4 regions of the Halomonas sp. B23F22_3 genome follow, and region 3 is predicted to be linked to each of the others. Evidence: riboswitches for the same ligand, from Rfam matches in the RefSeq annotation. Region 3 holds a riboswitch; each other region holds the start of a gene.

Region 1 (7,096 bases), on a different contig from region 3:
TCGGCGACGACGACCAGGCCGAGCGCTACCTGAAGCGGGCCCTGTCCATCGATCCCGACGGGCTCGACAGCCTCTACTTCTGGGGCGACTATCTGCATGAGCAGGGACGCGACGCCGAGGCCCGCCAGGCGCTTGAGAAGGCCCTTCAGGCACCGCCGCGACCGGGACGCGAGCGGGCCGATGCCGGCCGCCGCGAGGAAGTCCGCGCCCTGCTGGAAACGCTCGGAACATGATCATCGCAAGGACAGGACATGCGCATACTGCTGGTCGAGGACGACCCCAGCCTGGCGGCGGGCATCCGCCTGGCGCTCAAGCCCGAACACTACGCCGTGGACCGGCTCGCCGATGGTCGCCAGGCCCTGGCGGCGCTGAAGGGCGACGAGCCCTTCGATGCCGTGATCCTCGACCTGGGCCTGCCCGGGCTCGACGGCATGCAGGTGCTCGAGGCGGTCCGCCGGCGGGGGAACCGCGTGCCGGTGCTGGTGCTGACCGCCCGGGACGGCATCGATGATCGCATCGCCGGCCTGGATGCCGGCGCCGACGACTATCTGATCAAGCCCTTCCAGGTCGACGAGCTCAAGGCTCGCCTGCGGGCCCTGCTGCGCCGCAGCCAGGGACAGACCAGCCACGTGCTGGAAGCCCACGGCGTCCGTCTCGACCCCGCCACCCACAGCGTCAGCTGCCGGGAGGCGCCGGTGACGCTGTCGCGGCGCGAGTTCGCCCTGCTGCAGGAGTTCCTCAGCCATCCGGGGCGAGTCTTCACCCGCGACACCCTGACCCGGCTGGTCTACGGCTGGGACGAGGAAGTGGAGAGCAACGCCATCGAGGTGCACGTGCACCACCTGCGCCGCAAGCTCTTTCCCGAGCTGATCCGCACCGTGCGCGGCATCGGCTACGTGATGGACAAGACCCCCTCATGACCTCGATTCGGCGCCGCACCCTCGGCGTGGTGCTGCTGGTGTTCGGCCTGAGCATGCTGGTGATCGGGCTGACCAGCTACCACGATGCCGCCCACGAGGTGGAGGAGCTCTTCGATGCCAGGCTCGCCCAGAACGCCCGGCTGCTGGAGGGGCTGGTGGGTGCACCGCTCCCCGAGGATCAGCGCCGTGAACTGCTGGCCAGCATCGGCACGGCCCTGCAGCGCGGCGACGATACCCAAGGGCCGGTGGTGCGCCACCCCTACGAGAGCAAGCTGATCTTCCAGGCCTGGGGTGGCGAGACCCTGCTACTGCGTTCCGCCGAGGCCCCCGAGGCCCCGCTCACGACGCTGCGCAACGGCTTCGGCAGCGCTCGCCTCGACGACTACGAGTGGCGGGTCTTCGCCCTGGACGCCCCCGGCAGCCCGCGGCGAGTGCTGGTGGCGGAGCGCGAGGACGTGCGCGGCGAGCTGGTCACCGCCATCGCCCTGCGCACCCTGATGCCGGACCTGCTGGGCCTGCCGGTGCTGGGCCTGCTGCTGTGGTGGGCCATCGGCTGGGGCCTGCGGCCGCTGTCGCAGCTGGCCGAGCAGATCCGCAGCCGCGACCCCCAGAACCTGCAGCCGCTGATCATGCACCGACTGCCCCGGGAACTGGAAACCATCGCCGGCGCCCTCAACCGGCTGCTCGAGCGGATCCGCACCCTGCGTGCCCGGGAGCAGCGTTTCATCGCCGACGCCGCCCATGAGCTGCGCACGCCGCTGGCCGTGCTCGACCTGCACGCCCAGAACGCCCTGGCCGCCGATGACCCCGAGGATCGCCGCGAGGCGCTGGACAAGCTGCGCGGTGGCGTGGCCCGAGCCACGCGGATGGTCTCGCAGCTGCTCACCCTGGCCCGCCTCGAGCCCGAGCAGGAGGGCGACGGCCGGGTACGCGAGATCGCGCTGCTGCCCGAGGTGCGTGAGGCGCTGGCCAAGCTGATGCCGCTCGCCGTGGACGCCCGCCAGGAGCTGCAGCTGGAGGCCGACGAGACGGCGGACTGGCGGCTCGAGGTGGAGCCCGGCACGGTCGACACCCTGCTGCAGAACCTGGTCGGCAACGCCCTGCAGCACTCGCCGGCGGGTGCGCTGATCCGCATCGTGCTCACCGCCAGCCGCGACGCCCTGACGATCAGCGTGGAGGATCAGGGACCGGGCATCCCGGCGGACCAGCGCCAGCAGGTGCTGGAACGCTTCCACCGCAGCGGCCCCGGCGCCGGGGCCGGCCTGGGGCTCTCCATCGTCGACCGCCTGCTGCAGCGCCATCGCGGCAGCCTGCGACTCGACGAGGCCCCGGGCGGCGGCCTGCGCGTCACGACCTCGCTGCCGCGGACCCAGCACGGCACCTGATGGCGACACCGCCATGGCCGCGATCGGGCGTGCCGGACCGGCGGTCGCGCCTTCCGACGACGGTCAGTCGGCGTCTCGACGGCCGGGGCCTTGCGTCTCCCCGGACGCGCTCCCGGCCAGGTCGGGGCGCGACTCGTACGCCACGTCATGATCGCGCAGGTAGTCGCGGATCAGCTGTCTCACCACCTGAGAGGGCGTCAGGTCCTGTGCCGCACACAGCTGCTCGAAGGCGCGTTTCTTGTGCGGGTCGATCAGCAAGGTCAGGCGTGCCGTCTTCTTTTCCATGACGAGTCTCCGAAGCATTATCATCAAATGTTAATGCCCGCTCTCTTCCTGGGCAACGGCAGAGGCCCTCTGTCGACCATGCTAATGACATGTTAATGTCGTTAACATAACTGACCGGCTCGACCTCCAGGGAGGATCCCCGCATGGCACGCTACCGACCGCCTCTCCCCGCCATCGCCACCGGACTGCGCGCGGCCTGGCGAGACGGCTACGGCCTGGACGACCTGCGCCGTGACAGCCTGGCCGGGCTGACCGTCGGCACCGTGGCGGTGCCGCTCTCCATGGCACTCGCGATCGCCACCGGCGTGCCTCCCCAGCACGGGCTCTACACGGCGATCGTCGCCGGCGTGCTCATCGCGCTGACCGGCGGCTCACGCTTCAACGTCTCGGGCCCGACGGCGGCCTTCGTCGTCATCCTCTTTCCCATCGTCCAGCAGTACGGCCTTGGCGGCCTGCTAATCGCCTCGATGATGGCCGGCATGATCCTGGTTGCGCTGGGCATCACCGGCATGGGCCGTCTGATCCAGTACGTCCCCTATCCGGTGGTACTCGGCTTCACGGCGGGCATCGCGGTGGTGATCGCGGTGCTGCAGCTGCCCGACTTCCTGGGCCTGCAGGTCGAGCTGGGCGAGCATTTCGTCGACAATCTCGGGCAGATCGCTATCTCGTTGCCGACCGTGAAGCCTATCGAGCTGGGGGTCGGCCTCTTCGCCCTGGGGGTCATGCTGCTCTGGCCACGCCTGGGGCTTCCGCTGCCCGCGCCGCTGGTCGGTCTGGTGGCCGGGGCCCTGGCCGCCTATGGCGCCAACCTCTGGCTGGCCGGCTCCGGGGCGGAGGTGGAGACCATCGCCTCACGCTTCACCTGGGAGGCTCAGGGCGAAACGGGTGGCGGCATCCCTCCCATCGCGCCGAGCTTCATCGCTCCCTGGCGGCTGCCCGGCGCGGACGGCGAGCCGCTGGCGCTGGACTTCGCCTTGATTCGCGCCCTGCTGGGGCCGGCCTTCGCCATCGCCCTGCTGGGGGCGATCGAGTCGCTGCTGTGCGCGGTGGTGTCCGACGGGCTGACTCGGACCCGACACGACCCCAATGCCGAGCTGATCGGCCAGGGGCTGGGCAACATCGTGGCGCCGCTGTTCGGCGGCATCACCGCCACGGCGGCCATCGCCCGGACCGCCACCAACATCAGAAGCGGCGCCCGCTCGCCGATCTCGGCCGTGGTGCACGCCCTGGTGGTGCTGCTGGCGGTGGTGGCCCTGGCGGACCTGCTGGGGCGGGTGCCGATGGCCGCGCTGGCGGCGCTGCTGTTCATCGTCGCCTGGAACATGAGCGAGGCCCGTCATGTCCTGCACACCCTGCGCTCGGCCCCGCCGGGGGACGTGGCCATCCTCGCGACCTGCTTCACCCTGACCGTGCTCTTCGACATGGTGCTGGCCGTGGGGGTAGGCATGGGGCTGGCCGCCGCCCTGTTCATCCGGCGCATGGCGCTGCTCACCGAGACCCGTCGCGTCGATGACGCCCTCCCTGCCCGCCTCGGGGCGCTACCCGACGCGATCGCCCTCTACGACGTCAACGGCCCGCTGTTCTTCGGCGCCGCCGAGAAGGCCCTCACCTCGCTGCATGGGGTGGATCCCCAGGTGCGGGTCGTCATCCTCGACATGCACGACGTGCCGAGCATGGATGGCACCGCCATCGTGGCGCTCAAGTCGCTGATCGGTGAGATGCACCGCGAAGGCGTCTCGCTGGTACTGGTCGGCCTACCGACAAGGATCCTCGTCAAGCTGCGCCGGGCGGGCATCCGCCGGACGGCCGGCCGACTGACCTGGTGCCAGGAGCTCGTGCATGCCCGGAGCGTGGCACTGCGCTGGCTCGACCGGACCGCCTGAGCATCGCAGGGGCCCCTGACACGCGACGGTCATCTCTCCTTAAGCGGTCGTTAAGACGCTTTCCGTAGCGTCAGGGTCCGGGGCCGATGTGCGGCCCGACCACGACGAGGAGACGACCGCATGAGCACGATCACGCTGGATGCCATCCCCACCCAGGCCCGGCAGGCCCGCGGACTGGTCGTCGCGGGCCTGCTATTGTTGGCCCTCGGCGCGCTGCTGGTCGGCTGGCAGCCGGTAGCGGTGCCACTGGAACTGGTCGCCCTGGGGGCGTCTGGGCTGGTGCTGATGTTGCCCGGGGTGATCCAGCAGGAGGAGACCATGGAGGCCCTCTACTGCCTGACCCTGGCGAGCCTGATCACCCTGGCAGGCATTCAGCTGCTGGCCTGACCCCCGCTCTTTACAGCCGCCGGGGCGACACGGATAGTGGGGCCTGACGACGGGGGCGCCGCGGCGATTGGCCACGGCTGAGACGCACCCTTGGAACCTGACCCGGACAATGCCGGCGTAGGGAGTCGTGCCGCGCCGGCCGCCGCCGCGCGACACCTCCCCGCCGGGGAGGCCCCATGCACCACATCGATCCCGCCGCGCACCTGGCCCGGGTGCGCGAGACCCGCCCACTGGTCCACAACATCACCAACCACGTGGCCATGAACAGCATGGCCAACGTGCTGCTGGCGCTCGGCGCCTCGCCGGCCATGGTCCACGCCCGCGAGGAAGCCGCCGAGTTCACCGCCCTGGCCGGCGCCCTGACGATCAACATCGGCACCCTCTCGCCCCACTGGGTCGATGCCATGGAGGCCGCCGCGCTGGCCGCCGGAGAGACGGGGCGACCCTGGGTGCTCGACCCGGTGGCGGTCGGCGCCACGCGCTACCGCCGCGAGACCGGCGCGCGACTGCTGGCGCTCTCGCCGGACGTGATCCGCGGCAACGCCTCGGAGATTATCGCCCTGGCGGGCGGCGCCGGCGGCGGACACGGCGTGGACAGCACCGCCCCCTCCGAGGCGGCCCTCGCGGCCGCCCGCCGCCTGGCCGAGCATACCGGCGGCGTGGTGGCGGTGACCGGCGAGGAGGACCTCGTGACCGACGGCCGGCGCCTCGCCCGGGTGCACGGCGGTCACCCGCTGATGCCCCGGGTCACCACCCTGGGCTGTGCGCTGACCGGCGTGGTGGCGGCCTTCCTGGCAGGCGCCGACGACCATTTCGAGGCGACGACGGCGGCGCTCGCCGGCTACGCCGTGGCCGGCGAGCTCGCCGGCGAGGTGGCCCGCGGCCCCGGCAGCTTCGCGGTCGCCTTCCTCGACGCCCTCTATCACCTCGACCACGAGGCCCTCGCCGAGCGGGCCCGCCTGGAGATGACCGATGCCCCTTGATCTCTCACTCTATCTCGTCACCGACGCCGGCCTCTGCGCAGATCACGGCCTGGAGGAGACCGTCGCCGCCGCGGTGCGCGGCGGCGTGACCCTGGTGCAGCTGCGCGACAAGCACGCCAGTGACGCCGAGATGATCGAGCAGGCCCGCCGCCTCAAGGTGCTCCTCTCCGGCACCGGCGTACCGCTGATCATCAACGACCGGCTGGAGGTGGCGCTCGCCGCGGGCGCCGACGGCCTGCACATCGGCCAGGACGACGGCGACGTGGCCCGGGCCCGCGCCGCGCTCGGTCCGCAGGCGATCCTCGGGCTCTCGGTGCAGACCCACGAGCAGCTCGCCCGCCTCGACCCGAGCGCCCTGGACTACCTCGGGCTCGGCCCGGTGTTCGCCACCCCCAGCAAGCACGACCACGCCGAGCCGCTGGGCTTTCACGGCCTGGCCGCCCTGGTCGCGGCCAGCCCGCTGCCGAGCGTGGCCATCGGCGGGCTCAAGGTCGAGCACGCCGAGGAGGCGTACCGGGCGGGCGCCGGCGGCCTGGCGGTGATCTCCGCCATCTGCGGCACCCCGGATCCCGAGGCCGCCGCCCGCGCCTTCCCGCGCCGCTGACGACGCACCCCATATGATGACGTGCCCCTTCAGCATGACGCCCCTCTCAGGGAGGGGCGTCGTCGTGACGATGGGCAGGCGAATCAGTGCGCCAGCATCTCCCGCACGATGCCGTCACCGTCCAGGTGCGAGGGATAGTAGGTCGGCCAGTGCGTGACCTCCTCCAGCAGTGCCTCACGATCGTCACCCCAGTAGAGGTGGAAGTGGTCCGCGTCGGTCGGGGTGATGGCATGGTCGCTGAACTGGATATAGCGCGGTAGCGCATCGCCGCCGGTTTCGAGCTCGAAGACGTATCTCACGCCTCGATTGCCGGCTGCGTAGGTCAGAACCTCGTAGCCGTCGTACACGTAGTCGCCGGACCTCGCCTGTCCATTCTCGTGGAAGGTGACGGAATTCCCGTCGATCACGAGGCGATCGACGTCGGTCCGATAGCCCCTGTCGTAGTACTGCTTGATCTCTTCGGCCGTTTTCTCGGCGCTCCGCTCTGCCTTGTGGGCCAGCACCTCATCGAGGGTGCCATCCTGCAGGTAGGGGTAGAGCGACTGCCAGTCGCCTGCCCAGTCTGACAGTGACCGGTCCTCGATCTGGCGATCCGCGAAATACCCCGCGTAGATGTCGTCATCGTGATCGTGGCTGTGGCTCTGCTCGT
Region 2 (7,096 bases), 170 kb from region 3:
CCGATGAACTACGACCCGAGCCCCTACCTCGGCGGCGACGCCCTGTTCTGGGAGCTGGATCCGGACCGCGGCCCCGGCAAGGCCGACAGCACCGGCCTGCGCCTGCGCGGCGGCGTGGCCTTCAACGACTACTTCGCCCTGGAGGGCCATCTCGGCGGCGGTGGCTCCGACGGCAGCGTCGAGCTCGACTACCTGGCCGGCGCCTACGCCAAGGGCATCCTGCCCATCACCCCGGACTTCCGCCTCTACGGCTTGGCCGGCTTCACCGAGGTGGACTTCGACGTCGACGATGAGACCGGCTTCTCCTGGGGCGGCGGCGCCGAGTTCGACGTGGCACCGAACCTCGCCCTCGGGGCCGACTACGTCCGCTACCTGGACGAATCGAACTACACCTTCGATGCCGCGAGCGTCGGGATGACGTTCCGCTTCTAAGCGTCCGGCGCGCGTCCGCCGCGCCATGATAAAACGCCCCCGCCGGAGAGCCGGCGGGGGCGTTTTTCATGTCGCGATAGGAGCCGACGACCGTCTTTGACGGCAACGGTCGCGGCGTCGTCTCAGACCTCCTTGTAGAGCTCGGCACCCTCCTGGCGGAACCGTTCGGCCTGCTCCTGCATGCCACGCTCCATTGCGTCCTGGTCGCCATTGAGGTCCTTCTCCTTGGCCTCGCTCTTGAAGACCGAGTCGCGGACCTCCTGGCTGATCTTCATCGAGCAGAACTTGGGCCCGCACATCGAGCAGAAGTGCGCCACCTTGGCGGAGTCCTTGGGCAGGGTCTCGTCGTGGTACTCCCGGGCGGTGTCCGGATCGAGCCCCAGGTTGAACTGGTCCTCCCAGCGGAACTCGAAGCGCGCCTTGGAGAGCGCGTTGTCGCGGCGCTGGGCGGCCGGGTGCCCCTTGGCAAGGTCGGCGGCGTGGGCGGCGATCTTGTAGGTGATGATGCCGGTCTTGACGTCGTCCTTGTTGGGCAGGCCCAGGTGCTCCTTGGGGGTCACGTAGCAGAGCATGGCGCAGCCGTACCAGCCGATCATCGCCGCGCCGATGCCGGAGGTGATGTGATCATAACCGGGTGCGATGTCGGTGGTCAGCGGCCCCAGGGTGTAGAAGGGCGCCTCGTCGCACTCGGTGAGCTGCTTGTCCATGTTCTCCTTGATCAGGTGCATGGGCACGTGGCCGGGGCCCTCGATCATCACCTGGACGTCGTGCCGCCAGGCGATGCGGGTCAGCTCGCCCAGGGTCTCCAGTTCGGCGAACTGCGCCTCGTCGTTGGCGTCGGCCACCGAGCCCGGGCGCAGGCCGTCGCCCAGCGAGAAGGCCACATCATACTGCTTGCAGATCTCGCAGATCTCCTCGAAGTGGGTGTAGAGGAAGCTCTCCCGGTGGTGGAAGAGGCACCACTTGGCCATGATCGACCCACCGCGCGAGACGATGCCGGTGGTGCGCTTGGCGGTCAGCGGCACGTAGCGCAGCAGCACGCCGGCGTGGATGGTGAAGTAGTCCACGCCCTGCTCGGCCTGCTCGATCAGGGTGTCGCGGAACACCTCCCAGGTGAGGTCCTCGGCCACGCCGTTGACCTTCTCCAGCGCCTGATAGATCGGCACGGTACCGATCGGCACCGGGGCGTTGCGGATGATCCACTCGCGGGTCTCGTGGATGTTCTGCCCGGTAGAGAGATCCATGATGGTGTCCGAGCCCCAGCGGATGCCCCAGGTCATCTTGTCGACCTCGTCCTCGATGGAGGAAGTGACCGCCGAGTTGCCGAGGTTGCCGTTGATCTTCACCAGGAAGTTGCGGCCGATGATCATCGGCTCGGACTCCGGGTGGTTGATGTTGCAGGGGATGATCGCCCGGCCGGCGGCCACCTCGTCGCGCACGAACTCGGGGGTGATCTCCGCCGGCAGGCGCGCGCCGAAGCCCTGGCCGGCGTGCTGGTGGCCGAGGATGCGCTCGACCTCCTGAGTCCCGAGCGCCTGGCGACGCTGGTTCTCGCGAATGGCGATGAACTCCATCTCCGGGGTGACGATCCCCTGGCGGGCATAGTGGAGCTGGGTGACGTTGCGGCCTTGCTTGGCGCGACGGGGGGCACGGGTCAGGTCGAAGCGCAGGTTGGCGAGCATCGGGTCGTTGGCCCGGCGCCGGCCGTATTCGGAGGTCGGGCCGTCGAGCCATTCGGTGTCACCGCGTTCCTCGATCCAGTCGCGGCGCAGCTCGGCAAGGCCCTGGCGCAGGTCGATCTCGGCCTCGGGATCGGTGTAGGGGCCGGAGGTGTCGTAGACCAGCAGCGGCGGGTTGGCCTCGTCTTCCCCGGAGGTCCCGGTCGGCGACAGGCTGATCTCGCGGAATGGGACGCGGATGTCCGGGCGCGAGCCCTCGATATAGACCTTGCGCGAGCCGGGCAGCGGCTGGATGGCGGCCTCGTCGACGCGGGCACTCTCGGCGAGGAAATGGGCGGTCTTGCTCATGGTGTTCTCCCTAGGATTGTCAGGGTCTTGTCAGGGAGGACACAGGCGGGAAGGACAGGGGCCATGGCGTCGGGGCACACGGCCTGTCGCTTGATCCCTACGCTGGTCCTAGCCAGTTCAGGTTCAACGGGATCCATGCTGGCAAGCGCATGGTCTCAGCCGTCATCAACGGCGCCCCGTCAAGCGTGGTGGTCGGGCAATCTCGCGATTCCCCTTCTATCCCGTGGGTGGGCGGCCTGACCAGAACCAGCCCGGGACGACAGGTGGGACCAGCTCAGAGGCGCCGGTCGAGCCCCATCTGCCAGAAGTCGATCTCGAGCCGGGTGGCGTCGCGGAATACCGCGGTGAGCTCCGCGAAGCGCGCCGGCGTCACCTCCGCCAGGCGCGCGTCCAGCCAGGCGCGCTCGTCCGCCATGGCCTGCTGGAACGTCTCGCTCTCGTACATGGCGATCCAGGCGTCATAGGGGTTGGCGGCGCCGCGCACCGTGGTGGTGCGGCCGTTGAGCCACCGGGCGATCTCGCCGTAGCCGACCAGGCAGGGGGCCAGCGCCACGTGCAGGTCCAGCAGGTCGCCGCGGTGGCCGGTGTCGAGCACGTAGCGCGTGTAGGCCAGCGTCGCGCGCGCCTCGGGCAGGCGCGCCAGGTCCTGCTCCGAGATGCCCCAGCCGCGGCAGTAGTCCACGTGCAGCCCCAGCTCCACGTCGAGGATCGTCTTCAGGCCCTCGAAGGCGTGGCGTAGCTCGCCGAGGTCGCGGCTCTTGTAGGCGGCCAGGGCGTAGGCCCGGGCGAAATGGATCAGGAACAGGTAGTCCTGCTGGAGGTAGTGGCGAAAGGCGCCTTCCTCGAGGGTGGCGTCGCCGAGCCGGCGCACGAAGTCGTGCTCGATATAGGCGCGCCAGTCGTCCTGGCAGGCCGCGGTGAGATTGTCGAATCGGTAGCCCATCATGCCTCCGGTCGGGGGGAGATCCGGAAGCGGGGCGGGGGAGGGTGGCCAGGGAAGGTGCCGAGGGGGCACTGGTCACCGCTTGATTCCTACGCCGGTACTAGCCGGATCAGGTTCACGGGACCAGCGCTCGGTGTCCTGAGTCTGTTTCGACAGTCTCTCGACACCCCGCGCCATCTCAGCCGGCTCTACCGGCACCCCGTCAAGCGAAGCACTTACCTTAGCATCCTGGCGTCGTCTTGCCACCCTCCGGGGGGGAGGCCGGTGTCGTCTCGCCGGGGTGCGGGGGCGGCGCGTCATTCCGGCTCGGCGTCCAGCCACTCGACCCACTCCTGGCGCTCAGGAAGGGTCAGCTCGCTGGCGGGCCGAGCGCTGGCATACCACTCGCGGACGTTGCGCAGCTGCCATCGCCGGCGGTCGCCATCCAGCTCGATGCCCAGTCGAAAGGGCCCGTAGCGGGCGAGGGCGCGGCCAGACAGGCGGGCATCGCGCAGGGCGACGTTGGCCAGCAGCTCCAGCCGACTGCCGCCCTGCACGGCGAGGTCCTCCAGGCGGAGGGTGTCGTCGTCGAACATCACGCGCGCCTTGCCGCGCACCTCGCCGAGCGTCAGCCTGTCGCGCAGCCAGCCCCGCTCCCGGGTCGAATCGACGAACAGGTTGACCAGCAGGCCACTGTCGCGCATGGCCAGGTCGAGCCGGGCGTCGAGGGACAGCGGTGCCTCCCAGCGCATCTCTCCCTCGGGGACCTCGAGGCGCGCCCACCAGCCCCGGGTGAGGCCGCCGGCGGCGTCCTCCAGTCGCACGTCGCGCATGCTCAGCGTGGAGCCTGCCACATCGAAGCGCAGCGTCTCCAGGTCGCCATCGGAGAGGCGCGTCGTCAGCGTCAAGTTGCCCTCCAGGACCTGCTCATCGATGGCGAGGCGGGCGTCGGAGGCGTGAAGCTGCAGGCTGCCCTCGGCCCCCAGGCCCTCCAGCCGCAGGTGGGTGGCCATCGTCGCCTGGCCCGAGAGGAAGGCGATGCCGGCATCTTGGGGCAGGTAGTCGTTGAAGGCGGCGAGATCCGGTATCGCCACATCGGGCATGTCGATGCGCGTGCTGAGTGCCTCCAGGCCCTCACTGGGGTCGAGGTGGGGCGACCGGCTGCGGATCTCCAGCCGGCGGCCGTCGATCAGCGCGTCGCTTCCCCCCTGGCGGCGCAGGCCGAAGCGGGGCAGGGAGAGGTGCAGCTGCGCGCCGGGGGCGGTGGTCTCGAGCACCAGCGAGCCGTCGCCGAAGGCCTCGTAGTGCAGGAAGCGCACGGCGAGCCGGTCGGAGTGCACGCGAAGCCGGCTTTCCGGCATCACCTCGCCGTTCGCCAGGTCGAGGTCGAGGCTCAGGCGTCCGCCCCCCTCGACGCCCAGGCCATGTTCGTCAGGCAGAAAGGCATTGAGGAAGCCGAGACGGTCGAGCTGGCCATCCAGCCGCAAGGTGCCGGCCAGAGGGCGGCGTGGCGCCTCCCGGCCGGGCCAGTCGAAGCCGCCCTCGAGGCGCGCCCGGGGCAGCACCAGCAGGGTGCGAAGCGTCTCTCCGCGACGCGACGAGGCGGTCAGGGCCAACCGGCTGCCGGACAGGTCGACTCGCTGGCGGTCGGGAACGATCTCGCCAAGCTCCAGGGTCACGTCCAGCTCGCCCTGGAACTCCTCCTCCAGCAGGCGGCCCCTGATCTCGTCGCCGGCGAGGGTGATGCGCCCGCGGCCCCGGTCGTCCTCCAGCACGATGCGCCCGCGGCTGTCGGCCCATCCGGCCGCCAGCTCCAACGGCGCAGCCTCCGGCAGGTAGGCGTCGAGCACCGCCACATCGGGGATGCGCGCGCCGTGCCACTCCGCCGTCAGCGAGCGGGAGCCCGGGAACGGCGCTCGTGCACTCGCCGTGCCGGTGAGGGAGAGCCGCTCGGCCTGGAAGAGCCGGCGGCCATCTGCGAGGCGGGTGAGATCCACCTCATTGAAGACGAGGGCGAGGTCTGCCTGCGGATCGGTGCCGTCGGGGCGCAGGGTGAGCAGCGCCCGACCCTCGCCGCGGGCATGGACGCCCAGGAAGCGCGCCCCCAGCGCCTCGGAGTGCACCTCCAGCTGGCTGCCCTCCAGCGGCTGCCCCTCCTGGATGCGCAGGGTCCCGGCGAGCCGGCCGCCGCCTTCCAGGGCGAGTCCGACGCCGTCGAAGCGTTCGGCGAGGAAGGGGGTGAGCATGCCGAGATGGCCCACCCGACCATGTAGTTCCACGTCCGCCGACCAGGGCGGGGCGGCGTCGGGCGGGAGGGCGTCCGCCGGGGCTCGCCAGGCCCGCGGGAGCTGGAACCGAGCCGTGGGCAGTTGCAGCTCGGCGGTGAGCGGCTGCGCCTCGCCCGAGGCGGTGGCGTCGAGGTCGAGTCTCGCGCCGGAGATGTCCACCAGGCCGCGTTCGACGTCGAGCTCGGCAATCGGCAGGTGCAGGTCGAGTCGTCCCGTCAGCGACTGCTCGCCGAGGCCCAGAGCCAGGGCCTCGCCGGACAGGTCGAATCCCCCGCTCAGGCGCTCGCCGTCAAAGGTCAGCTCGCCCTGCAGCCGCGACACGCCCCCTTCCAGTGTCAGGGGCACCTCGGCAGGGAGATAGCGGTCGAGGGCGGCGATGTCGCCTACCTCGGTGTTCCGCCACTGCAGCTGGGCCCGGACATGACGCGCCTCGTGACGCGGGTCGGGGAGCACCTGAAGGCGCAGGGCGGGCGTGGTGAGGTCGAGCCGGAAGCCGTCGCCGCGGAGCAGGGGCGCAGACGCGGGGGGAGCGGCGACATCGGTCATCTCGATGTCGTCGAGATCGACTTTGATGCGGGTGCGCTTCTTCATCTCGGCCACCACCGACCCGGCCCCATCGATCCGGTAGCGTGCTCCCTCCTCCAGCCAGTGGCTCTCGTCGAGCCGCACGCTCAGCTGCGGGGAGTCGAGGCGCAGGCGGCTGCCAGGCCGTACCTCGCCCCCCTCGATCACGACCTCGCCGCGCAGGTCGCCGCGGCCATCGACCTCCAGCCAGCCGAGCGAGGCGAGGTAGGGGTTGAAGACGGTGTAGGCATCGCTGCGCCCGGCCAGGGCAACGGTGCCCGAGACGGCGCGTCCCGCCTCGGTGCCGGTCGCCTCGGCCAGCGCCAGCGGAGCGAGGGACAGGTCGGCCTCCAGGGTGACGCCCTCCACCAGTCGCGTGTCGTCCTTCAGCACGGCGCCGTCGTCCAGCGTCAGCCGCACCGCCTCCGCGGCCAGCGTGCCGGCTCCCCAATGAAGGCCCGCCAGGTGCAGGCGGCCGCGTCCCTGCAGGCGGTAGGCATCCAGCCTGGCGTGGCGGATGCCCTCGGCATCGAGGCGGCGAAGCCAGACCTCACGGCTAAGCAGCGGGGCCAGGGCGACGCCCAGCGTGGCGGTCTCTGCCTCAAGCGCGACGTGGTGTTCGGCGGCGGTGCCGGCAAGGCTTAGACCGGCCACCTGCAGGTGGCCGGGAAAGGCGGTCCAGGCCCGCTCCCACTCCAGCGTGAAGTGCGGCGCGCGGTCGAGTTGGCGGCGTCCCCAGTCGCTGTTAAGCAGGGCGTTGGCGATGACGAGGTAGAGAACATGGAGAGCCGCCAGGAGGAGGGCGAGCCGGGCCAGCGTCCTGAGCGGCGTGAAGCGAATCATGGAAGGCGCTGGCGTGTCGG
Region 3 (7,096 bases):
TGCTCGCCGACATCCCCGGCTGGTTCGCGGTGGGCCTGATCTTCCTGGGCCTGGCGCTGGTCATGAGCAGCGCCGACACCACCATCAGCGCCGCCTCGAGCATGATCGCCTTGGACGGCGGGCGCCTGCTGCCCGGCGCCAGCGGCCCGCGGCTGATGCGCCTGTCGCGCTGGCTGATCCTGCTGCTGGCGCTGCCGGTGACCTTCGTCGCCGCCCAGGGCTACAGCGTGCTGTATCTCTTCCTGCTGGCCGACCTGCTGTGCTGCGCGGCGGCCTTCCCGGTATTCTTCGGGCTGTTCAACCGCCGCTTCGACGGGCGCGCCGCGGTGCTCGCCACCCTCAGCGGCCTGGTCGCCGGCCTGACCCTCTTCCCGGCCCCGGGCGATGCCCTGACCACCCTGATGGAGTCCTTCCTGCTCGCCACCTTCATGCCGGTCGTGACGGGCCTGGCGCTGCTGGCGCTGCTGCCGGCGAAGCAACGCTTCGACTTCGCGGTGCTGAGCGCCGGCGCGCGACGCTTCGAGGGGTAAGGGGTAACACGAAAACGCCCCTCTTGGGGGCGTTTTGCGTTCTGGGGCGCCGTGAGCGGATCGCCAGGAGTGTCAGCCCGCCGGCCGCTCGAGGCCGAGGTGGCCGCGCAGCGTCGTCGCCGTGTACTCCTCGCGGAAGAGCCCGCGGCGCTGCAGCTCCGGGACCACCTGGTCGACGAAGTCCTCGATCCCGCCGGGCAACGAGGGCGGCATCAGGTTGAAGCCGTCCGCCCCGCGGCCGTGGAACCAACGTTCCATTTCGTCGGCGATGCTCTCCGGGGTGCCGATCATGGTGCAGTGGCCGCCGCCGGCGGCGAGCCGCCCCAGCAGCTCGCGCAGGGTCGGCCGTTCGGTCTCGATGATGCGCAGGATGGTGGCATAGCGCCCCTGGGGGCCGCGGAACTCGGCCAGCGGCGGCAGCGGCGGCACCGGCGCATCGAGCTCCCAGTCGCTGCAGTCCTGCTCGATGAAGAGCCCCAGCTGGCGCAGCGAGGCCGCCACCGGCAGGCACTCATCCAACGCACGCTGCTTGGCCCGGGCCTCCTCCATGGTGGAACCGACATAGGTGACGAGTCCCGGCAGGATGGGCACCGGTGCGCTGCGCCCGGCCGCCTCCACCCGCGACTTGATGTCCCGGTAGTAGCCCTGGGCGGTCGGGAGGTCATAGGCGACCGCGTAGATCGCCTCGGCGTAGCGCGCCGCCAGGTCGCGCCCCTGGGAGGAGGCGCCCGCCTGCACCAGCACCGGATGCCCCTGGGGCGGGCGCGGCAGGTTCAGGGGCCCGTCCACCAGGAAGTGCTCTCCGTGGTGGTCGATCTTGCGCACCTTGTCCGGGTCGGCATAGCGGCCCTGGCGGTCGCGCTCGATGGCATCATCGGCCCAGCTGTCCCAAAGCGCCAGCACCGTCTGCACGAACTCCTCGGCCCGGGCGTAGCGTTCGGCATGCGCAGGCATGGCTTGGTAGCCGTGATTGCGCGCCTCGCTGTCGAACATCGAGGTCACCACGTTCCAGCCCACGCGCCCGCCGGAGATATGGTCCAGCGAGCCCACCAGCCGGGCCGCATGGAAGGGGGTATAGAAGGTGCTCGAGAGCGTGCTGATCAGCCCGATGTGCCGAGTGGCCCGGCTCATTGCGGAGAGCGCGGTCAGCGGCTCGAGATGCCAGTTGAAGCCGTCCTCCACGCTGCCGGCGCTCATGCCGTCGGCGAAGAAGACAGCGTCGAGCTTGCCGCGCTCGGCGGTGCGGGCCAGCGACTCGTAGTAGGCGATGTCGCCGAGCCGCTCGGCGCTGGAGTCGGGGTGCCGCCAGGCCGCGCGGTGGTGGCCGGCACCCATCACGAACAGGTTGAGGTGCAGTGTCTCGTCGGGGTGGCGCGGCGTCATCATCCTTTCACCAGGCCGCCGTCGACGATCAGGTTCTGGCCGGTGACCGCCCGCGCCCAGGGCGAGGCGAAGAACAGCGCCGCGTCGGCGAACTCCGCCGGCGTGGTCACCCGGCGCAGCGGGGTGTTCTGCGCGATCAGGTCGAAGACCGCCTCAGGGGTCGCGCTGGACGCATCGGTGGTGCGCAGCAGCCCGCCGGAGATCATGTTCACGGCAATGTTGTCGGGCCCCAGGTCGTTGGAGAGCGTGCGGGTCAGCGAGAGCAGCGCGGCCTTGCCGGCGGTGTAGTCGTGATAGGGCACGACGGGGTTCTGGAACAGGTTGGTGCCGACGTTGATGATCCGCCCGCCGCCCTGCTCGCGCATGCCGGCAAGCGCCGCCTGGATGGTGTTCAGCGCACCCCGGTTGACGCCCTCCAGCTGCTGCTGGAGGTGCGCCCAGTCGAGGGCGTCGGCGTCGGGACGCGCATCGCCGTTGAAGGTGAACTCCGGCAGGGCGTTGTTGACCACGGTGGTGATCGGCGCGTCAAAGTGGACGCGGGCCTGCTCGAACAGCGCCTGCACCGCCTCGGCCTCACGCACGTCGGCTTGAACGGCCAGGACCCGCTGCGGCGCCTCCTTCACCAGCGCCTCGGCGGCCTCACGGCTCTGGTAGTAGTTGACCACCACGCGGGCGCCCTGGTCGAGAAAGGCTCGGGTCAGGTGGGCGCCAAGACCGCGCGCGCCGCCGGTGACGAGTACGACCTGCTGGTCGAGGGGGAGAGAGGAAACGGCCATGAGAACTCCTTGATACGCGGCAAAGGACGCCGCGCTGGAGCCGGCCGACATCCCTTCGCCAGTGTGAACTGGATCAGGTTCGACGGGTATTATCTCAGCGGCCGCAGCCGCACCCCGTGTCTCAGGCCACCATAGCGCATTCGGGTAGGCAGCAACAGCCGGGGAACCGTTCGGGAACAGGCCGGCGCAAGGGGGACGTCAATCTGGAGCGGATAACGAGATACGAGGAAACGACATCAGCCGGGCTGGCGCCTTGGCTCATGATTGGCATCTAGGAAGGTGATGCAAGATTGGAGCGGGAAAGGAGATCGACTGCGCCGGCACTCCGGATCATGACCCGAGCCTTGGCGTGTCGATAGTGACTACGTAGGAGATTGGAGCGGGAAAGGAGATTCGAACTCCCGACCCTCGCCTTGGCAAGGCGATGCTCTACCACTGAGCTATTCCCGCTTATCTGGAGGCGTGCTTGTGAGAAGTGGCGTCCCATAGGGGGTTCGAACCCCTGTTACCGCCGTGAAAGGGCGGTGTCCTAGGCCACTAGACGAATGGGACGCAATCATCGCTCAAGGAGCGAATGGAGCGGGAAAGGAGATTCGAACTCCCGACCCTCGCCTTGGCAAGGCGATGCTCTACCACTGAGCTATTCCCGCTTGGTCTTCTCGCACCGTGTTGCTACCGGCTGTCGAAGGTGGCGTCCCATAGGGGGTTCGAACCCCTGTTACCGCCGTGAAAGGGCGGTGTCCTAGACCACTAGACGAATGGGACGCAATTTTTACCTTCAAACTGGAGCGGGAAACGAGATTCGAACTCGCGACCCTCGCCTTGGCAAGGCGATGCTCTACCACTGAGCTATTCCCGCACTCCGGCACCTTAACGAATCGAGTGGCGTCCCATAGGGGGTTCGAACCCCTGTTACCGCCGTGAAAGGGCGGTGTCCTGGACCACTAGACGAATGGGACGCATTGGCTCGCCTCGTCGAGGTGCGGCGAATATTACCGGCGCTCCCGGGGGCTGTCAAGCGCCTCTCATCGCTCGTTGATACCGCGTGACCTGCCAGGGGCCGCCACTGGAAACCCCCACCCGGTGAGATGTCAGAATGAGGGCGAGACGCCGAGCCTGCCGCCGGCTCCACGACGCAATGAGGAGAAGAGGCCATGCGCAGCAAGATCCAGAAGAGCGACGCCGAGTGGCGTGAGCAGCTGACGCCGGAGCAGTACCGCGTCACCCGCGAGAAGGGCACCGAACCGGCCTTCAGCGGGAAGTACAACGTGAGCGACGAGCACGGCATCTATCACTGCGTGTGCTGCAATGCGCCGCTGTTCGAGAACGAGCACAAGTTCAATGCCGGCTGCGGCTGGCCGAGCTTCGATCGACCCTTCACGCCGAAGTGCGTCGAGGAGCAGACCGACACCAGCCACGGCATGCAGCGAAGCGAGGTGACCTGCGCCCGCTGCGATGCCCACCTCGGCCATGTCTTCACCGACGGCCCGCCGGAGACCACCGGGCTTCGCTACTGCATCAACTCGGTGGCGATCGCCTTCCACGCCGGCGAGTAGCCGCACGACCCGCCACCGCCCCGCTCGGCGACGGCCGTCCATCTGCTATGATGGGCGGCCATTTTTCTACACGCTCATGCAGGAGAGGCTCGATGCTCGGCTGGTTTCCGGGACACATGAACAAGGCGCGCCGGCAGATCCTCGAGGCGCTGCCGGAGATCGACGTGGTGATCGAGGTGCTCGACGCCCGTCTCCCCTACTCCAGCGCCAACCCCATGCTCGCCGAGCTGACGCGCCACAAGCCGGTGCTCAAGATCCTCTCGCGGGCCGATCTGGCCGACCCCGAGCGGACCCGCGAGTGGACGGCCTTCTTCGACGCCCAGGATGACACCCGGGCACTCGCGGTGACCACCACCCAGGCCCGCGAGCTCAAGCGCATCCCGAAGCTGTGCCACGAGCTGGCCGGCCAGGTGCGCGCCGACCGCGACGTGCGGGTGATGGTCATGGGCATTCCCAACGTCGGCAAGTCGACCCTGATCAACGGCCTGGCCGGGCGCACGATCGCCAAGACCGGCAACGAGCCCGCCGTCACCAAGCGCCAGCAGAAGGTGCGCATCGGCGGCCGCGTGGCGCTGATCGACACCCCCGGGGTGCTGTGGCCGAAGATCGAGGATCAGGCCAGCGCCCACCGCCTGGCGGCCAGCGGCGCCATCCGCGATACCGCCATCGACTACGTCGACGTGGCCGTGGTCGCCGCCGCCGAGCTGGCCAGGCGCTATCCCGAGGCGCTCAGCGCACGCTACAAGCTCAAGTCGTTGCCGGCCTACACGGCGCACCCCGACGCCGACCAGGTGGATGCCGACGGCCCCGTGCGGGTCGACCTGCTGGCCCTGAGCGGCTACGACGGCCACGCCATCCTCAGCGAGATCGCGTCCAAGCGCGGCGGCCTGCGCGCCGGCGGCGAGATCGACCTGCATCGGGGCGCGGAAGTGCTGCTCCACGAGCTTCGCGACGGCAAGCTCGGCCGCCTCACCCTGGAGACCCCGGCCGACATCCCGGTCGCGCCGGAACCGGAGGAGCCGGCGCCGGACGAACCGCGCCCCGAGGATGGTGGCGACGGCGCCGAACCCGCATAATCGCAGGCGACGCCGACGAACAACGATCGCCGCCCAAGGCGGCACACGGACATCACTGGATTCAGCGCCCATGGATACCCCCCCGATCAGGAAATCGCACAAGCTCGAGAACGTCTGCTACGACATTCGCGGCCCGGTGCTCGAGCACGCCAAGCGGCTGGAAGAAGAAGGCCAGCGCATCCTCAAGCTGAACATCGGCAATCCCGCGCCGTTCGGCTTCGAGGCGCCGGAGGAGATCCTCCAGGACGTGATGCGCAACCTCCCCACCGCCCAGGGCTACTGCGATTCCAAGGGGCTCTACTCGGCGCGCAAGGCGATCATGCAGGAGTGCCAGCGCAAGGACATCCCCGGCGTCGGCATCGAAGACATCTACATCGGCAACGGCGTCTCGGAGCTGATCGTGATGGCGCTGCAGTCGCTGCTCAACGACGGCGACGAGGTGCTGATACCGGCGCCCGACTACCCGCTGTGGACCGCCGCCGCCAACCTTTCGGGCGGCCACGCCGTGCACTACCGGTGCGACGAGCAGGCCGACTGGGCGCCGGACATGGACGACATCCGCGCCAAGGTCACCGCGCACACCCGGGCCATCGTGATCATCAACCCCAACAACCCCACCGGCGCCGTCTATCCGCCGGCGGTGGTGCGCGAGCTCCTCGAGATAGCCCGGGAGCACGACCTGGTGGTGTTCTCCGACGAGATCTACGACAAGATCCTCTACGACGGGGTCGAGCACGTCTCCACCGGGGCGCTGGCCGGCGATGACCAGCTGGTGGTGACCATGAACGGGCTCTCGAAGAGCTATCGCTGCGCCGGCTTCCGCAGCGGCTGGATGATCCTCTCGGGCAACATCGCCAAGCAGCGCGCCGCCGACTTCATCCAGGGGCTGACGATGCTGGCCTCGATGCGCCTGTGTGCCAACGTGCCGGCCCAGCACGCCATCCAGACGGCGCTGGGCGGCTACCAGTCGATCAACGACCTGATCCTGCCCGGCGGGCGCCTGCTCGCCCAGCGCGACATCACCGTCGAGAAGCTCAACGCCATTCCCGGGGTCAGCTGCACCCGGCCCAAGGGGGCGCTCTACGCCTTCCCGAAGCTCGACCCCCAGGTCTTCAACATCCAGGACGACCAGCAGCTGGTGCTCGATCTGCTGCTCCAGGAGAAGATCCTGCTGGTCCAGGGCACGGCCTTCAACTGGCCCGAGCCCGATCACGTGCGCATCGTCACCCTGCCCTGGGCCGACCAGCTGGAGGACGCCCTGGACCGCTTCGCGCGCTTCCTGTCGCGCTATCGCCAGTAGCCGGGGCGACGCCGGCCCGCCGCTTGAAACCCGACGGGCCAGCCCGTATCTAAGCAACAGCTTGTCTACGCCGCGACCGCGGCGCCCCTATCGACGACTGGAGAGTTCCGGCAATGATGAGAATCCTGCTGTTCCTGGGCACCAACCTGGCGGTGATCCTGGTCGCCAGCATCACCCTGCGCCTGCTGGGGGTGGAGAGCTACCTGAACGAGCAGGGCATGAACTTCAATGCCCTGCTGATCTTCTGCTTCATCTTCGGCATGGCCGGCTCGATGATCTCGCTGTTCATCTCCAAGTGGATGGCCAAGCGCTCGACCGGCACCGTGGTGATCGAGACGCCGAGCAACTCCACCGAGCAGTGGCTGCTCGACACGGTGGGTGAGCTGGCCCGCGAGGCCGGCATCAAGATGCCGGAGGTCGGCATCTTCCCCGCCCAGCAGTCCAACGCCTTCGCCACCGGCTGGAACAAGGACGA
Region 4 (7,096 bases), on a different contig from region 3:
CAGCAGGTCGCGGTCAGCGAGGCCGAGGCGCTGGGCGAGATCTTCCGCCCGGTGCGCAAGGCCATCAAGTCCCACGGCTGCACCCGCGCCGTGCTGGTCGGCCACAACGCGGCCTTCGACCACGGCTTCCTGAACGCCGCCGTGGCGCGCTGCGGCATCAAGCGTAACCCTTTTCATCCCTTCTCGAGCTTCGATACCGCGTCGCTGGCCGGCCTGGTCTATGGCCAGACCGTCCTCGCCCGCGCCTGCCGGGCCGCCGGCATCGAGTTCGACAACAGCGCTGCCCACTCGGCCCGCTACGATACCGAGCGCACCGCCGAGCTGTTCTGTGCCATGGTCAATCGCTACAAGGACCTGGGCGGCTGGGACCTTGCGCAGCGCGAGCAGGGCCTGGAAGAGGCCTGACGCCCGCTCCCGCCCCTGCCCTGCTGTTGCTCAGGTCCGAACACGAAAAACCCCCGCCGGCGTGCCGGCGGGGGTTTTTCATCGCCTGGAAGGCGGTGCCGACCTCAGGCCTGGGCGTCGCCCTCGCCGTCCTGGGCACGCGCGGCCGCGGCCTTGATCAGCGTCTCCAGCTCGCCGGACTGGTGCATCTCGGCGACGATGTCGCAGCCGCCGACCAGCTCGCCCTCGACCCACAGTTGCGGGAAGGTCGGCCAGTTGGCGACCTTGGGCAGCTCGGCGCGGATATCCGGGTTGTCCAGCACGTTGACGAAGGCGAAACGCTCGCCACAGGCCATCAGGGCCTGGACGGTCTGGGCGGAGAACCCGCACTGGGGCAGCTGGGGCGTGCCCTTCATGTAGATCAGGATGGGGTTCTCGCCGATCTGGCGCTGGATGTTCTCGACGGTAGTGCTCATGACGTCTCCCTTACTCGTTTACTGGACTCGCCTGCCGGGCGACCCGGGGGGATTCGGGCAATACCCGACCGTGCGGGTCGGCCTTGTGGATACCGCCATTCTACTGATGCCGGGCGCGTTGCGCATCCCCCGTGGGCTGGCTAGGATGGTCGTTTTTCCCCGTGGAGCGACCCCATGGCCATCCGCCATTTTCTCACCCTGCTCGATCTCAGTCCTGACGAGCTGCGCTACCTGATCCAGCGTGCCATCTCGATCAAGAACGGCCTGAAGACCCACGGGCCCACCTACACCCCGTTCGCCAACCGTACCCTGGCGATGATCTTCGAGAAGTCCTCGACGCGCACCCGGGTCTCCTTCGAGACCGCCATGGCGCAGTTCGGCGGCCACGCGCTCTTCCTGTCGTCGCGCGACACCCAGCTCGGCCGCGGCGAGCCGATCGGCGACACCGCCCGGGTGCTCTCGGAGATGGTCGATGCGGTGATGATCCGCACCTTCTCCCACCAGGGCCTGGAGCAGTTCGCCTCGGCAAGCGCGGTGCCGGTGATCAACGCCCTGACCGACGACTACCACCCCTGCCAGCTGCTCGCCGACGTGATGACCTGGACCGAGCTGCGCGGCAGCGTAAAGGATCGCACCGCGGTGTGGATCGGCGACGGCAACAACATGTGCCACTCCTGGATCAACGCCGCCCGCCAGTTCGATTTCCGGCTACGCATCTGCTGCCCCGAGGGCTACGAGCCGCGCCAGGACATCCTCGACGCCGCCGGCGATCGGGTGAGCATCGTGCGCGACCCGCGGGACGCCGTCGCCGAGGCCGACCTGATCACCACCGACGTCTGGGCCTCCATGGGCCAGGAAGAGGAACAGGCCAAGCGTGAGGCGGACTTCGCCGACCTGCAGGTCAACGAGGCGTTGCTCGATCACGCCCGGGAAGACGTGCTCTTCCTGCACTGCCTGCCCGCCCACCGCGGCGAGGAGATCAGCGAGACCCTGCTCGACGACCCCCGCGCCGTGGTCTGGCAGGAGGCCGGCAATCGCCTGCACGCCCAGAAGGCGCTGATCGAGTTCCTGCTGCTGGGGCGCGTGGAGAGCTGACGGCGGTGCGACGAGGGTCGTCTTATACCTTGGTATGACATCGACCTTCGTCGCATGTATAATGCGCTGCAGCAATCCCGTTCAGGAGATGCGGCAGCATGAATCACCCCACTACCAGCGGCATGCAGCGCAGCCTGCGACAGTGCCTCTCTCACATGGCCGCCATGCTCTATCGCCACGGCCACGTGCTCGAAACGGTCACCGTCAGCCACCGCGGCCTCGATCGCCAGGCCCTGAAGGCCCTGGGGTCGGCCTCGAGCGACTGGTCACAGTGCCAGAAGGTCCTCGAGAACAGCCAGGCCGCCACCTGGAACGACCAGCAGCGCCTGGTGCTGACCGGCCTCGGCCGCGAGCTGCTGTTCGACATGTTCGGCGAAGGTGCCGCCGACTGCGCCTGAGCCCAGGCCCTGCTCGAACGCAGACAGTGACAGAAGACGATGCCCGGGCGCGCCCTCGATTGCGCGCCCGGGCATTTTTGGTTACGTTGTGACGACTTGTCGGGGAGCCCCGGCACGCTCATGGAGACGTGCACGGGGGCTGAGATCGGTACGGCCGAACCCGTTGAACCTGATCAGGTTGATGCCTGCGGAGGGAACAAGCTGTCGTCTCGCCTAGCAGCCCCCTGTCGTCATCCAGCCTGTTCCTCCACGTCTTCTGCTGGATGGACAACGCCATGACACACCCCACCGAGAGCACCATCGCCGTGGCCGGCGCCGGCCTGCTGGGCCGTCTGGTGGCCTGGCAACTCCTGCGCGACGGTCATGCCGTCACCCTCTATGACGCCGGCGACCTCGAGCACCCCGCCGCCGCCGCCTGGACGGCGGCCGGCATGGTGGCGCCGCTGTGCGAGACCGCGGTCTCCGAACGCAGCGTCTATGAGATGGGCCGCTTCGCCCTGGCCCAGTGGCCGCGCTGGCTGGAGGCGCTCGACGCCGGCTCGCTATGGCATCACCAGGGCAGCCTGATGGTGGCCCATGCCCAGGACATGGGCGAGCTCACCCAGTTTCGCCGCGACCTCGCCCACGTGCTCGGCGACGAGCCGCCCTGCCAGGCGCTCGACGACGCCGAGATCCACCGCCTGGAACCCGACCTGGCGGCGGGCTTTCGCCAGGGGCTCTACCTGCCGGACGAGGCGCACCTGGACAATCGCGCCCTGCTCGAGCGGCTGCTGACCGAGATTCGCCGACTGGGCGGGACCTGCCATGCCCACTGCCCGGTGGACACCTTCCCCGGGGAGATCGAGACCCGCGATGGCCGCCATGCCTTCGATCTGGTCATCGACTGTCGCGGCACCGGCGCGCGCCAGCATCATCCCGGCCTGCGCGGCGTTCGCGGCGAGACACTGCACGTGCAGACCGCGGAGATTCGGCTCTCGCGCCCGGTCCGCCTGATGCATCCCCGCTACCAGCTCTATGTGGTCCCCAAGCCCGACCAGCGCTTCGTCATCGGCGCCACCCAGATCGAGAGCGAGGACCGCTCCCCCGTCTCGCTGCAGTCCTCCCTGGAGCTGGGCAGCGCCCTCTACACCCTGTCGCCGGCCTTCGCCGAGGCGCGCATCCTGGAGCAGGGCGTCAACCTGCGCCCCGCCTTCCGGGACAACCTGCCCCACGTCACCCGACGTGACGGCCTGATCACCGCCAACGGTCTGTTCCGCCACGGCTACCTGCTGGCACCGGCGGTGGCCTGCCACCTGCTGGCCAGCATCCGTGGCCGCGGCGAGCAGCCCTTCGCCGAGACCCTCACCGTACATCCGCCCCAGGAGAGTGCCGCATGACCGAGATCACCCTGAGCCTCAACGACGAGACCGCCCGTCTGCCGGCCGACACGACCCTGGCCGATGCCCTGGACGCCTGGCATTACGCCGAGCGGCGCGTGGCCGTGGCGATTAACGGCGAGTTCGTGCCCCGCTCGGCCTACGCCGAACGCGTCCTCGATGACCGCGATCGCATCGATATCGTGGCCCCGGTGGGAGGCGGCTGATGAACGCACTGCAAGACGATACCCTGACCCTCTACGGCGAGAGCTTCTCGAGCCGCTTCCTGCTCGGCACGGCACTCTATTCGTCGCCCGCGGTAATGGAGGCCTCCATCCAGGCCGCCGGCTGCGACATGGTGACCCTGGGGCTGCGCCGCCAGAACCCCGCCGAGGGCGACGGCGACGCCTTCTGGCAGATCCTGCGCGACAGCGGCTGTCGGCTGCTGCCCAACACCGCCGGCTGTCACTCGGCCCGGGAGGCCATCACCCTGGCCCAGATGTCCCGGGAGATGTTCGACACGCCCTGGATCAAGGTCGAGGTGATCGGCGACGACTACAACCTGCAGCCGGACCCCTTCGGCCTGCTCGAGGCCTGCCGGACGCTGATCGACCAGGGCTTCAAGGTGCTGCCCTACTGCACCGACGACCTGGTGCTCTGTCAGCGCCTGCGCGATGCGGGCTGCCAGGCACTGATGCCCTGGGGAGCGCCCATCGGCACCGGCCGCGGCCTGATGAACCGCTACGCCCTGGAGACCCTGCGCCAGCGCCTCGACGTGCCGCTGATCATCGACGCCGGCCTCGGCGCTCCCTCCCAGGCCGCCGAGGCCATGGAGATGGGCTTCGACGGGGTGCTGCTCAACACCGCCGTGGCCAAGGCCCACCGGCCGCCGCTGATGGCCGAGGCCTTCGCCGAGGCGATCACCGCCGGGCGCAAGGCGCATCTCGCCGGGCTGATGCAGCAGCGCCAGACCGCCAGCCCCAGCACGCCGACCGTCGGGCAGCCGTTCTGGCATAGCGGCGGCTGACGGGCAGCCCCACCCCGCACACACACCGCCCCGCGACGCGCCGAAAGGGATGACGGCGGGCCGGGGATGTCTGCTATCGTCGGGTGAATCGACACCAACGACAGGAGGCACCCCGTGAGCAGCGAACGCGTTCCCGAGACCATGGCGGCCATGCTGCTGACCGGGCATGGCGACGTCGACCGCCTGGTCTATCGCACCGACGTTTCCGTCCCGACCCCGGCCCGCGGCGAGGTGCTGGTCAGGGTCACGGCGACGGCCAAGAACAACACCGACCGCAAGGCGCGCGAAGGCCTCTACCCCACCAAGGACAAGGGCGAGGTGACCTCCTTCGCCATGGGCGGCTCGCCCACCCTGACCTTCCCGCGCATCCAGGGGGCCGATGTGGCCGGCCGCGTCGTCGCCGTGGGCGAAGGCGTGCCAGCCGCACGCCTCGGCGAGCGCGGCCTGCTCGATTTCAACCTCTACCCCGATGCGCGCCGCGATCTCAACCTGATGCCGGACTACTACGGCCACGGCGCCGACGGCGGCTTCGCCGAGTACGTCGCCGTGCCGGCGGACCAGTTCCATCACGTGCCCAATCCCGAGCTCGCCGATGCCGAGCTCGCCGCCATGGGCATGTGCTCCTACCAGACCGCCTATCACATGATGACCTCGGCCCGCGTCGCCGCCGGCGAGCGAGTGCTGGTCACCGGCGCCAGCGGCGGCGTGGGCACGGCGCTGATTCAACTCTGCCGAACCGTCGGCGCCATCCCCTATGCGGTGAGCCAGCCCGACAAGGCCGACGCCCTGCGCTCGCTCGGCGCCGAGGCGGTCATCGACCGCGGCGACCTGCCGACCTTCGTCGACCGGGTGCTCGAGGCCACCGACGGCACCCCCATCGATGCGGTGATGGACCTGGTGGGCGGCGAGATGACCGACCGCTTCATCGACACCATGATCGTCGACATGGCCAGGCGCACGACCTACCCCCGCCTCTCCATCGCCGGCGCCAGCGGCGGCAACCTGAGCGAGCTGATGTGGACGCGCATCTACCTCTATCAGGTGCAGATCTTCGGCGTCTCCCACGGCACCCGCGAAGAGGCCGAGCAGCTGGTGGCCTGGATACGCGAGGGCCGGCTCAAGCCGGTGCTGCACGCCGCCTTCAAGCTCTCCGAGCTCCATGAGGCCGAGCGCTACTTCGTCAATCGCGGCAGCCACTACCTGGGCAAGATCGTGATTGTCCCGGATGCCCAATGGCAGGAACACGGTGCACCCTTTGCGCTGGAGGGAACGAAATGAGCAAGGAAGACCTGACGATCCGGCTGATGGACACCCATGCCGGCGGCGACGTCAGCCGCATCGTGCTCGGCGGCATCGACCCGCTGCCCGGGGCCACGGTGCGCGACCAGATGCACTACCTGCGCGACGACGCCGACGGCCTGCGACGGCTGCTGCTCGAGGAGCCCTACGGCATCCCCGAGATGTCGGTGGACCTCATCGTGCCGGCCACCGACCCCGAGGCCGAGGTCGGCTACATCATCATGGAGGTGATGGGCTATCCCATCTATTCCGGCTCCAACACCATCTGCACCGCCACGGCGGTGCTGGAGGCCGGCCTGGTACCCAAGCGGGAGGGACGCCAGCGCTTCATCCTGGAATCGCCGGCGGGCCAGGTGCACATCGAGGCCCAGGTCGTCGATAACGTGGTGGAGGCCATCACCTGCGAGGGGCTGCCCAGCTACATCGACACCCACCGGGCCAGCATCCACGTGCCGACCATCGGCGACGTCACCTACAGCGTGGCCTACAGCGGCGGCTTCTATGCCCTGGTAGATGCCACCGAGCTCGGCTTCTCGCTGATTCGCGAGGAGGAGCGGGCGCTGTCCGACTGCGCGCACAAGATCGTCGAGGCGCTGCAGGCCGAGCGCGGCTTCTCCCACTACACCCTGGGCGACGTGGGGCCCCTGCCCTTCCTGCACTTCATGGGCCCGGTGGAGCGGGTCGCCGACGACTTCTATCGCTCCCGTTCGACCACCTACGTGCACCCCGGCGTGATCTGTCGCAGCACCACCGGCACCGGCACCTCGGCACGCCTGGCACTGATGAACCACGAGGGCCGCATCCAGCCCGGCGACAAGCTCGAGACCGTCTCGCTGCGCGAGACCGGCTTCATCGGCGAGTTCACCGGCACCCGCCAGGAAGGCCCCCACCAGGTGGTGGAGAACACCATCACCGGCAAGGCCTATGTGCTGGCCCACTCGGATATCGTCATCAACCCCGAGGACCCGCTGGTGGATGACGGCAGCCTGCACCATATCCTCACCTCCCGCCAGACCGGCGACGACTGAGGGGCGCGCACGGCGACGTAGACTCCCGTCCTGC

The links. A riboswitch is a leader RNA that binds a small molecule or an ion and turns the genes downstream of it on or off. The one in region 3 is predicted to bind thiamine pyrophosphate.
Region 1: it holds a riboswitch for thiamine pyrophosphate, as region 3 does, so the genes downstream of both, thiM (hydroxyethylthiazole kinase) here and ACGTNG_RS04540 (3-oxoacyl-ACP reductase) in region 3, are expected to answer to the same signal.
Region 2: it holds a riboswitch for thiamine pyrophosphate, as region 3 does, so the genes downstream of both, thiC (phosphomethylpyrimidine synthase ThiC) here and ACGTNG_RS04540 (3-oxoacyl-ACP reductase) in region 3, are expected to answer to the same signal.
Region 4: it holds a riboswitch for thiamine pyrophosphate, as region 3 does, so the genes downstream of both, thiO (glycine oxidase ThiO) here and ACGTNG_RS04540 (3-oxoacyl-ACP reductase) in region 3, are expected to answer to the same signal.

The regions. Positions count from the first base shown of each region.
Region 1 is NZ_JBIEKG010000003.1:486,112-493,207, reverse strand. It holds gene ACGTNG_RS08685 (tetratricopeptide repeat protein) at 1-233, shown strand, start outside; gene ACGTNG_RS08680 (response regulator) at 252-920, shown strand; gene ACGTNG_RS08675 (ATP-binding protein) at 917-2,305, shown strand; gene ACGTNG_RS08670 (ribbon-helix-helix protein) at 2,369-2,590, opposite strand; gene dauA (C4-dicarboxylic acid transporter DauA) at 2,734-4,473, shown strand; gene ACGTNG_RS08660 (hypothetical protein) at 4,594-4,860, shown strand; TPP riboswitch at 4,902-5,001, shown strand; gene thiM (hydroxyethylthiazole kinase) at 5,037-5,843, shown strand; gene thiE (thiamine phosphate synthase) at 5,833-6,447, shown strand; gene ACGTNG_RS08645 (metal-binding protein ZinT) at 6,531-7,096, opposite strand, start outside.
Region 2 is NZ_JBIEKG010000002.1:13,124-20,219, forward strand. It holds gene ACGTNG_RS03735 (porin family protein) at 1-432, shown strand, start outside; gene thiC (phosphomethylpyrimidine synthase ThiC) at 555-2,459, opposite strand; TPP riboswitch at 2,537-2,648, opposite strand; gene tenA (thiaminase II) at 2,734-3,402, opposite strand; TPP riboswitch at 3,472-3,614, opposite strand; gene ACGTNG_RS03750 (hypothetical protein) at 3,699-7,076, opposite strand.
Region 3 is NZ_JBIEKG010000002.1:183,885-190,980, reverse strand. It holds gene ACGTNG_RS04550 (sodium:solute symporter family transporter) at 1-530, shown strand, start outside; gene ACGTNG_RS04545 (LLM class flavin-dependent oxidoreductase) at 603-1,916, opposite strand; gene ACGTNG_RS04540 (3-oxoacyl-ACP reductase) at 1,913-2,689, opposite strand; TPP riboswitch at 2,723-2,816, opposite strand; tRNA gene ACGTNG_RS04535 (tRNA-Gly) at 3,065-3,139, opposite strand; tRNA gene ACGTNG_RS04530 (tRNA-Glu) at 3,166-3,241, opposite strand; tRNA gene ACGTNG_RS04525 (tRNA-Gly) at 3,265-3,339, opposite strand; tRNA gene ACGTNG_RS04520 (tRNA-Glu) at 3,379-3,454, opposite strand; tRNA gene ACGTNG_RS04515 (tRNA-Gly) at 3,474-3,548, opposite strand; tRNA gene ACGTNG_RS04510 (tRNA-Glu) at 3,573-3,648, opposite strand; gene msrB (peptide-methionine (R)-S-oxide reductase MsrB) at 3,844-4,245, shown strand; gene ylqF (ribosome biogenesis GTPase YlqF) at 4,338-5,321, shown strand; gene ACGTNG_RS04495 (pyridoxal phosphate-dependent aminotransferase) at 5,392-6,621, shown strand; gene htpX (protease HtpX) at 6,735-7,096, shown strand, end outside.
Region 4 is NZ_JBIEKG010000006.1:194,990-202,085, forward strand. It holds gene rnt (ribonuclease T) at 1-405, shown strand, start outside; gene grxD (Grx4 family monothiol glutaredoxin) at 510-860, opposite strand; gene argF (ornithine carbamoyltransferase) at 1,035-1,955, shown strand; gene ACGTNG_RS15220 (hypothetical protein) at 2,054-2,353, shown strand; TPP riboswitch at 2,444-2,566, shown strand; gene thiO (glycine oxidase ThiO) at 2,629-3,729, shown strand; gene thiS (sulfur carrier protein ThiS) at 3,726-3,935, shown strand; gene ACGTNG_RS15235 (thiazole synthase) at 3,935-4,735, shown strand; gene ACGTNG_RS15240 (alcohol dehydrogenase catalytic domain-containing protein) at 4,877-6,013, shown strand; gene ACGTNG_RS15245 (proline racemase family protein) at 6,010-7,062, shown strand.